DNA from 3 places in the Neisseria macacae ATCC 33926 genome. Region 3 is predicted to be linked to each of the others. Evidence: predicted binding sites of a transcription regulator. Region 3 holds the regulator's gene; each other region holds the start of a gene.

Region 1 (3,280 bases), 810 kb from region 3:
CTGCCCAGCGGTACATCGCGGTAACGTGGCTCTGGATTGCCCATCCGTGCTTCCAGCGTCGCCGTTTTGGTGACGAAGCTGCCCGCGGCGGATTGTCTGACTTCTTCCAATTCTTCCACGGTCATACACGCCACACCAGCGGCGTTCATCAGACAGTTGTCAAAAGAAAAACCGGCGATTTGCGTTCTCAATGACGGCATATCCTGCTCCTTTCCCTTGGAAAATCAATTTGTTTGCGAAGCGTAACACGAATAGGCGGCAAAATTTTTAACAAACATCAAATGACAGGCAATGTAGGGAAATGTTGTTTTATAGTGGATTAAATTTAAACCAGTATGGCGTTGCCTCACCTTGTCCTGATTTAAATTTAATCCGCTATATATGATGAAGGAAAGGTGCAAAAAAAGGTCGTCTGAAAGCATGGTTTCAACAAAGTGAAAACCTAAAATGCTTTTCAGACGACCCTTTGTTTGCCTGTTCAAAATACGGTTAAAATCCACAACCCTACCCTTTTGATTTTTCTTGTCTCCGGATTTCGATATGTTTCAAAACGTCATGGCGGTTGCTTTTGGCGCGGCTTTGGGCGCATTGTCCCGCTGGTTGCTCGTTCTCGCCTTTGCCGCACTCTCCGTCCCGTTTTCAGCCGGAACGCTTGCCGCCAACTGGATCGGCGCGCTCTTAATCGGCATCTGCGCCGAATGGCTGGATAATCCGCAATGGAAGCTTTTACTGATTACCGGTTTTCTCGGCAGCCTGACGACGTTTTCCAGCTTTTCATTGGAAATGGTCACCCTGATGCAGGCGCAACGCTGGGCGACGGCGTTTTCAGCGGTCTGCCTGCATGTTTTCGGCTCCTTCCTTCTGACGGCATTGGGCATTTACTTGGCGCAAATCTGGAAATAGCCGCGAACATCGTCATCTCAATAAAATATTCTTACTCTATCCCAATATCTAAACACACGGTCTCTCCGCAATATGCCTTGCCTGCATCGGTCATATGCGCGGGCTTGTAGGCGGCGAAGGCGTAGGTCAGATCGGCGCGGAAGGTGTCTTGATCTACTTCGCCGGTATCGCAGTTCAGCCCGGTCGGGATGTCCAACGCGATTTTGAAACCGTCGGCTTGATTCAGCAGGCGGCAGACGGCGGCGGCTGTTTCGGGCAATGCGCCGCTGAAGCCTGTTCCGAAAATGCCTTCGATAACGAGGTCGTAACCTGTTTTCAGCCGACCTTCAAGCTCATCGGATCGGATAAAGCTGACGCCGTCCGAATGATTCAAACGCTCGCGGTTCAACTGCGCCAGCGGCGACAGTTTATCTCCCAAGACGAAGACGACATCTACCTGCCAATCCTGTTCCGACAACACGCGCGCGATGACCAAACCGTCGCCACCGTTATTGCCCTTGCCGCAAACGATCAGCGCGCGCCCTGCTTTGGGGAAACGGCGCAGCAAATCCGCGGCGGCGGCTTGTCCCGCGTTTTCCATCAGTTGCTCGAAAGTCGTGCCTTTATCGACTGCCATTTGCTCGTGTTCGCGCATTTCTGCGGCGGTGTAGATTTTCATCATTCGCTCCTTTTCTCTTTACGCCTATCAAACATCCAAATGCAAACCTTATCAATAGCCCTGCCCGACTTTCCCGTCAAATCATTCGCTTTTTTTGATTTGCCGCAAGAGGTCGTCTGAAAATCAGGAATTTGGTGGCTTTGGATTTGATTTTTATGTTAACAAGATTTATTATCAAAATAAAACAAAGTGATAAACAATCAAAACTACTTCTTTTGCGGGAACGGGCGTTGGAACATGCCTCGGCCTACCCTGTGTCAAATTCGTCTTTACTTGCCGTCTCTTTTTTCAATCGACAACGAAAGTAAAACACCCTATGTCTGCCATACCTTTGTCAAAACTCAGTAAAGGCGCAGTCGCGCACATCGACTCCATCGTCCCCAATTCGACTTTCGGCGAACTCGACCCGCTGGTTACGCGCCGTCTTGCCGACTTGGGTTTTTCAAGCGGAATGCCGTTGCAGGTGATCGCCGTCGGCGGATTCGGACGCGGTCCGTTTGCCGTACGTTTGGGCAACCAGTCGCAATTCTCGTTGCGGCAGGAAGAAGCGGGAAAAATTATGTGCCATGTGATTGACGGCTGACCGCCATACACGCAGGCGGGCTTCATGTTCTGAAAATGCGGCAAAGGCGGATTGAACCTGACCGCCCTATCCTTTTCAGACGACCCGGGTCGTCTGAAAGCGCCGTTTCAAAGCCTTTTCCCCAATTCAACGCCAAACTCATCACACAATCAAACAAGGAGAATAAATAAATGGAACTAAGCTATTTTGCCTTGATTGGCGCGCCAAACTGCGGCAAAACCGTTTTGTTCAACGGTTTGACCGGCGCACATGCCAAGGTTGCCAATTATCCGGGCGTAACGGTCGATAAGCGCGAGGGCGCCTTACTTGACGACAAGGCCGTTCGCATTATCGACCTGCCGGGCACATACAGCCTGCGCACGACCAGCCCCGACGAAGCGGTGGCGAAAGATGTCGCCGTAGGCAAGCTGGGCATTCCGCCCGACGCCATCATTGCCGTTGCCGACGCGACCAACCTGCGTATGACCCTGCGCATGATTTTGGAACTGAAAACGCTGGGACTGCCTATGGTGGTGTCGCTGAACATGAGCGACGTTGCCCGCAAAAGGGGCTTGAATATCGATGCGGCCAAGCTGAGCGAACTACTGGGCGTACCTGTTTTGGAAACGGTCGCGGTGAGCGCATCGGGCGTACAGGCAGTACGCGAAGCCGTGGCGAAGCTGCCGCGCAAACGCTCCTTCCCCGCCAACCCCGCTTCTGCCGAACGCACGCTCGAGGCGCTGGAGAGCGACAAACTTTATCAAGAAGTCGAATCGATTTTGGCACAAGTGGTACGCACCCAGATGACGCTGCCCGCATGGCACAAAAAACTCGACGACATCGTGCTGCACCCCGTCTGGGGCATAATTATGCTGCTGGTCATCCTGTTTATGGTGTTCCAAGCGGTTTACACATGGGCGGCGCCGATTATGGACGCCATCGAAGGCGGCTTTACCGCGCTGGGCGAATGGATAGGCGCCAACATGGAGCCGGGCATCCTCAGCGACTTGCTCGTCAACGGCGTCATTGCCGGTATGGGCAGCGTGTTGGTGTTCGTGCCGCAGATTACGATTTTGTTCGCCTTCATCCTGCTTTTGGAAGACTCAGGCTACCTGCCGCGTGCGGCTTTCCTGCTGGATAACGTGATGGCGAAAAGC
Region 2 (3,280 bases), 740 kb from region 3:
ACGGATTGATACAGGAAAAATAAAGTAGCCATAATCGGCAGGTTTTTTACCAAAGGCGCAAACGGATGCGCCCACATTTCGGGCAGCCTGAAGGCAATAATCAGGCTGTATGTCGTGACGGTTATCAATTGCAGCAGCCATATTGCGGAACGGGCACGAAAGCGGCTGAAGCATAAAAAGGCAAAACCGATGTCCAATAGTGAAGCGGCGATTAATGTCGGCCACAGCAACGGATCGGGAATGCCGACCGAATGCAGCAAATCCAATGACATTTCAGGCATGAAAAACAGAGGTTGAGTGCCGCTCCACAGCCATAACAACCCCATCGAGTAAGACAGGTAAGCAGGGAGATTGCGTGTAGTGTTGGCGGACATATTGGTTTCCTAATTTCATTTTGGTTTGTTTATATATTTAGCCTGTAATTTCTAAAATTTCTGTCAAAAGAGAAATATAAAGGTAAAAAAATTAGGCAGGTTCCCGAATATCGTCTTCCCCAGGAGGATTAGGCAGACTTAAAAGACCGACAATCAAAGAATAAGTACCGCCTATTACCACGCCTGCTTGGAGGCTGCTGATAAAATCCGCACCAAACAATAAAAGATACAGACAACTGCATAACGATCCGACGATGCCTGCCCGGATAAGGCCGCATAAGTCCCTGTATGTAGACGTCAAGCTTAAGATCAAACCGCAAATTAGGGCCGGCACGGTAAATAATAAAGCATAGTAGCCGATATTAAATGCAAAAAATACCGTAGATGCAGTATAAACGATGATGACTCTGCCTCTCGGATAGTCGAAATAATCATCTGTTGAATGTGCCATAACACACCTATGATTGAGTAAGAGAAACCGGGGGTTGTGTCTTGCAAACCAATTGGGGCGGCATCATCGGAAAAATTTCTGTATTCCGGTGCCTATTTTTAAAATTTTCACCATGGTTGAGGTGGAAAGCTTCAGCATTTCATTTGCCCATATGGTCAGCGTGTTAATGAAATCATGGGTTTGTCGGATTCGCTGTTTGGCGGTTTCATTTTCCTGACTAAATTCAGGGCTGTCGATCAGGCTTTGCAAAAATTGCCGCGTCGGTTCGATTTCGCGCTGCATGCGCATTTCTGCGATGGTGCGGAACAAAGTCCAGACGTCGTCTGAAGTTTCAAAATGATCGCGTCTGTCGCCCAAGATATGCACGGTATGCACCAGCCTCAGATTTTGCAGCTCTTTGATGCTGTTGCTGACATTGGAGCGCGCTACGCCGAGCGTTTCGGTAATTTCTTCGGCATTCATCGGTCTGCCTAAGATGTAGAGCAGGGCGTGGATTTGCGCAACGGTACGGTTGACGCCCCATTTGGTGCCCATTTCGCCCCAGTGGAGGATAAATTTTTCAGTGGTCGGATTCAGTTTCATAGTGAGGGTATTTTATTTTTGTCTTTTATTTCTGTCAATACAGAAATAAAAGATTTTTTTGAAACGGGTAAAACAGGCGGACTGAATTCAGCCCGCCTGTTTTAAACCATAGATTATTTTTTACGATAGATTATTTTTCCGACTGCTGCTTGTAGTATTCAAGTAATTGCTTCGCTTGCAGCAAAGGCAGCCCGAAATGCTCGTTGATGTTTTTGAGGTCTGCTGTTTCTTTTCCGGTCAGATTTTGTTCGAGCCATTTCAGATTGTCCGGATTGCTTTTGATTTTTTCAAAATACGCCTGCTTGCGCTTCCAATTTCGCGACCACACCAGCAGCATGGTGAAAATACATAGCACGATTAAGAAAATATTCGTGAAAGCCATCATGTCCATTGTAGTCTCCGCTTACTTGGAAGTATGGGGATTATAAGCGAATCAAGTGTTTACGGATATATTGAGGAACGAGGACGGCATGGTTTCGGGTTAAGTTTGGATGGGACAGCTTATTTCCGTATTGTGATTCGTCATCTCAATATATAGTGGATTAAATTTAAATCAGGACAAGGCGACGAAGCCGCAGACAGTACAAATAGTACGGCAAGGCGAGGCAACGCCGTACTGATTTAAAGTTAATCCACTATAGTTTTTGCCGTACCTAAAATCCGTTTTGCGGAAAGGGTCGTCTGAATTGGGAAAACAGGGTAATTTTGTGGTTTCAAGTTTGGATTTCTATGCGCGTGTACAGTTAAATCATTAATAAAATAATGCGTTGTGTTAGAATCTTGCCGAGTTGTTAATACAGGTTTGGAAGTACTCCGTGCCGTCGGCAAGCCATTTGAGCAACGCGGCTCATACTTTCAGACGACCCCAATACCGAATTTCAAATATCTATGTCCGTCAACCATTACGAAAACTTCCCCGTCGGCTCGCTTGTCATGCCGCGCCGCCTGCGCAAGCCTACCCATGCCGTTTATGCTTTTGCGCGCACTGCGGACGACCTCGCTGATGAAGGCAATGCCGAAGCCGATGAACGCTTGCGCGCTTTGGATGAACTCAAATCCGAACTTGACCGCATACAGCGCGGCGAAACGCCGTTGACTCCGCTAATGCAACGTTTGCAGCATGAAGCCATCGCGCCTTTCAAGCTGCCGCTGCAGCCGTTTTACGATCTTTTGTCCGCATTCAGTCAGGATGTTGTCAAAACCCGTTATCAGGATTTTGGCGACCTGATTGACTACTGCCGCCGTTCTGCCAATCCGGTCGGGCGCATTATGCTGCACCTGTACGGACAAACCGACGAAGTCAGCATCGCCCAAAGCGACGGTATCTGCACCGCGTTGCAACTCATCAACTTTTGGCAGGACGTTGCCGTCGATTGGCAGAAAGGCCGTGTTTATATCCCGCAGGACGACTTGCAAAAATTTAATGTCAGCGAAACGCAAATTGCCGAAGGCAAAGCGGATTTTGCGTTCCAAAGACTGATGGCGTATGAGTGCAACCGCGCGTTCCAAATGCTCAAGGGCGGCTCGCCCTTGGGTAAAACGCTGAAAGGCCGTTTGGGATTTGAATTGCGGATGATTATTGTCGGCGGACAACTGATTTTGCAGAAACTGGACGGCAGCAAATACGATATGTTTACACAACGTCCTGTTTTGGATAAAAAAGATTGGCTGATTATTCTGAAACGGGCATTCTTGAAGAAATAAACCGACCGGCGCAAAAGGTCGTCTGAAAACGCGGCTTGAAGGCTCAAGGCTGTTTTCAGACGACCTTTTTCATGACTGCCCGCTGCACCCCGAATATCGATACCAACACCAACGCAAATCCCGCCAGCGACTTCGCATCCATCCCTTGCCCTAAAAACAGCCAGCCCAA
Region 3 (3,280 bases):
GGCGGTATCGGCATCGAAGACTTGCCCCATTAGAGGGGTCAGCGGACTTACGCCCAAGCTGCGTGCCAGCGGGAGGCTTTGCAGCAGGGGTTCGTTCCAAGCGTGCAGTGCCATGGCGTAGGCGCCCCAGTGGATGGGCATGAAGCGTTTGGGAGCAAGCTGTGCGGCATAGCGGGCGGTTTGCTCGGGGAAGAGGTGATTGTTGGGCCAATGTTCGCTGTATTGCCCGTTTTCGATGAACGCGATATCGAACCCGTTGAATTTTTCGGCGATTTTGTCGAAATGGCTGCCTTGTGCCGAGTCGCCGTGAAAATAGAATTTTTCGCTGCCGTGTTCGATGGCAAAGCTGGACCACAGGGCTTGGTTGTGGTCGGTCAGGGTTCGGGATGAATCGTGGCGGGCAGGTAGTGCGGTGTAGCGGATGCCGTTGCGTTCGGTACTTTGCCACCAATCGAGTTCGGTAATGCGCTCTTGCGGCACGCCCCATTTTTTCAGCAGTACGCCCATGCCGAGTGAGACGATGAAATGGCTGTTGCCTTTTGAATTGAGTGCCTGCACGCTGTCTTTTTCGAGGTGGTCGTAGTGGCTGTGTGAAATCAGGATGACATCGACGGGCGGCAGTTCGTCGATTTCTGCGGGGGCAGGCTGGAAGCGTTTCATGGTGATGGGGATGGGGGAGACGGAATTGCCGAAAACGGGGTCGGTAATGATGGTTTGCCCGCCGATCCGCATCAATAGGGTAGAATGCCCGAACCAGACGAAGCGGCTTTTCCTTTCGGGTGCGGCGAGGAAGGTTTGCCAATCAGGTTTGACGGTAGGCAGAGGTTTGGGCGGGTGCGTTGCCTGCGGGTCGGTCAGGATCTTCCAAAATGCGCCGGTCAGGCCGGTCGGTTTCTGCTGAGGTTCGGGGTTGAAGAAGGTTTGCGTTTTCGGGTCGTAATGGTCGCTTGCGGGGTAAACGGGATGTTGGTCGGGATAGAGCCAGTAGGCGAGCAGGGCGCAGACAGCGGTCAAGGCAATGAGTTTTTTCTTGTGTTTCATAATTGGTTTTTATGAAGAAGGTCGTCTGAAAATTTTTCAGACGACCTTGGATTCTGTTTGAAAATAGTCTCGGTATCCATCAGATGGCGTGCGAACAGCCGGACACCATTTTTTTGAGGGCTTGCGAGTCGAGGATTTTGATGTGCTTGTGTTCGACCGAAATCAAGCCTTCGTGGTGGAACTTGGACAGCGTGCGGCTGACGGTTTCAAGTTTCAGCCCCAAATAGCTGCCGATTTCTTCGCGCGACATCCGCAGGATGAAATCGTTGGCGGCAAATCCGCGCGAGTAAAGGCGTTGGGACAGATTGAGCAAAAACGCCGCCAGACGCTCTTCGGCGCGCATATTGCCCAAAAGCAGCATCACGCCTTGGTCGCGCACGATTTCGCGGCTCATTAATCTGAAAAAATGGCTTCTCAGGCTGGGGATGTTGTGTCCCAGTTCTTCGATGTGGGTAAAGGGCAGCTCACACACTTCGCTGTCTTCCAAAGCCACCGCGTCGCAGCTGTGGACATGGGAGCAAATGCCGTCCATGCCGATGAGTTCGCCGGACATAAAAAAGCCGGTAACCTGATCGCGACCGTCCTGACTGGCAACCGTGGTTTTGAAAAAACCGGCACGGATGGCAAACAGCGACGCGAAAGGCTCACCGGTGCGGAACAGACATTCACCCTTCTTCAAGCGGCGGCTCTGTCGGATGACCGCGTCCAATTGTGCAAACTCATTGGGCAAAAGCCCGACAGGCAGGCAGAGTTCACGCAGCGAACAGGAAGAACACAGGGTTTTCATCTGATGCATAGCATTGTGTGTGGTCATAAAACACCCTTAAAATTAAGGTTTTTATCCTGTCATGATTACGTAAGTTATTGACACATATCAAGACAGGTTTATCATACTGTGGCATTCTACCAAACTATCCGAAAATTGCCTAACATCATTACTCTAATCACGCACACGCCATGAAAGTAATACCGATACAAAATAATCACAATAGAAACAATGACAAGCCTGAGTTCGATCGCGAACTCATCGCCAGCCTTCCTTCCAGCGGTCCGCGCTACACTTCCTACCCGACAGCCGACCGTTTTCATGACGGATTTCGCGAAGCCGAATATATCAATGCCTTGAATCAGCGCGGTATGGGGGCTTTGAACAAGCCCCTTTCGCTTTATATCCACATCCCCTTCTGCAACACCATCTGTTACTACTGCGGCTGCAATAAAATCATCACCAAAGACAAAAGCCGCGCCGATGCCTACATCGAATACCTTGAAAAAGAAATGGAGCTGCTCGCCCCGCATCTGGGCGGACGGCATCAGCTCGCCCAACTGCACTTCGGCGGCGGTACACCGACTTTCTTGAGCGACGACCAAATCGAACGCGTATTCCGCATGATACGCAAACATTTCCAACTTATCCCCGGCGGCGAATACTCCATCGAAATCGACCCGCGCAAAGTCAGCCGCGAAACCGTCCTCATGCTCGGCAAGCTCGGTTTCAACCGCATGAGCGTCGGCATTCAGGACTTTGATCCCAAAGTGCAGGCAGCGGTCAACCGCATCCAAAGCTACGACGAAACCAAAGAAGTCATCGATGCCGCCCGCGAAGCTGGATTTAAATCCGTCAGCGTCGATTTGATTTACGGCCTGCCGCATCAAACCGCCGAAAGCATCAAAACCACCATCGACACTGTCTTGTCGCTCGATCCCGACCGCCTTGCCCTTTATCACTACGCCCATCTGCCGCATATCTTCAAGCCGCAACGCCGCATCGATACCGAAGCCGTTCCCGGCAGCGAAGAAAAACTCGATATGCTGCAATACTGCGTTCAAACCCTGACCGAACGCGGCTACGTCTTCATCGGTATGGACCATTTCGCCAAACCCGATGACGAACTTTCCATCGCCCTCAAAGAAGGCTTCCTCCAGCGCAACTTCCAAGGCTACTCGACCTACGCGGACTGCGATTTGGTCGCCATCGGTGTATCTTCCATCGGCAAAATCGGCAGCACCTACTCCCAAAACGAACGCGACATCGACGCCTACTATGCCGCGCTTGATGCAGGACACCTGCCCATCATGCGTGGCTACCAGCTCAATCAGGACGACCTTTTGCGCCGCAATATCATCCAAGATTTGATGTGCCGCTTCGCCTTGGATTACCGAATCTACGAAAGCGTATTCGGTATTCCGTTCGACCGCTATTTCAAAGACGAACTTGCCGACTTGGAACAACTCGCCT

The links. Region 3 encodes FNR, which switches genes on or off when oxygen is low (the NO sensors DNR and NnrR bind a similar motif). Its sites were predicted from a motif close to TTGATNNNNATCAA; they were not measured.
Region 1: a site for FNR is predicted at 1,656-1,669, ahead of MON40_RS06630 (FeoA family protein). Genes of this name have one in related genera too.
Region 2: a site for FNR is predicted at 1,432-1,445, ahead of MON40_RS06970 (GbsR/MarR family transcriptional regulator). Genes of this name have one in related genera too.

Annotation. Positions count from the first base shown of each region.
Region 1 is NZ_CP094241.1:1,367,100-1,370,379, reverse strand. It holds gene MON40_RS06645 (dihydroorotate oxidase) at 1-200, opposite strand, end outside; gene crcB (fluoride efflux transporter CrcB) at 541-903, shown strand; gene MON40_RS06635 (NAD(P)H-hydrate epimerase) at 935-1,561, opposite strand; gene MON40_RS06630 (FeoA family protein) at 1,878-2,144, shown strand; gene feoB (ferrous iron transporter B) at 2,315-3,280, shown strand, end outside.
Region 2 is NZ_CP094241.1:1,440,931-1,444,210, forward strand. It holds gene MON40_RS06960 (DoxX-like family protein) at 1-374, opposite strand, end outside; gene MON40_RS06965 (NADH dehydrogenase) at 466-825, opposite strand; gene MON40_RS06970 (GbsR/MarR family transcriptional regulator) at 889-1,407, opposite strand; gene MON40_RS06975 (hypothetical protein) at 1,538-1,798, opposite strand; gene hpnC (squalene synthase HpnC) at 2,296-3,111, shown strand; gene MON40_RS06985 (EamA family transporter) at 3,167-3,280, opposite strand, start outside.
Region 3 is NZ_CP094241.1:2,181,271-2,184,550, reverse strand. It holds gene MON40_RS10495 (MBL fold metallo-hydrolase) at 1-1,041, opposite strand, end outside; gene fnr (fumarate/nitrate reduction transcriptional regulator Fnr) at 1,121-1,855, opposite strand; gene hemN (oxygen-independent coproporphyrinogen III oxidase) at 1,999-3,280, shown strand, end outside.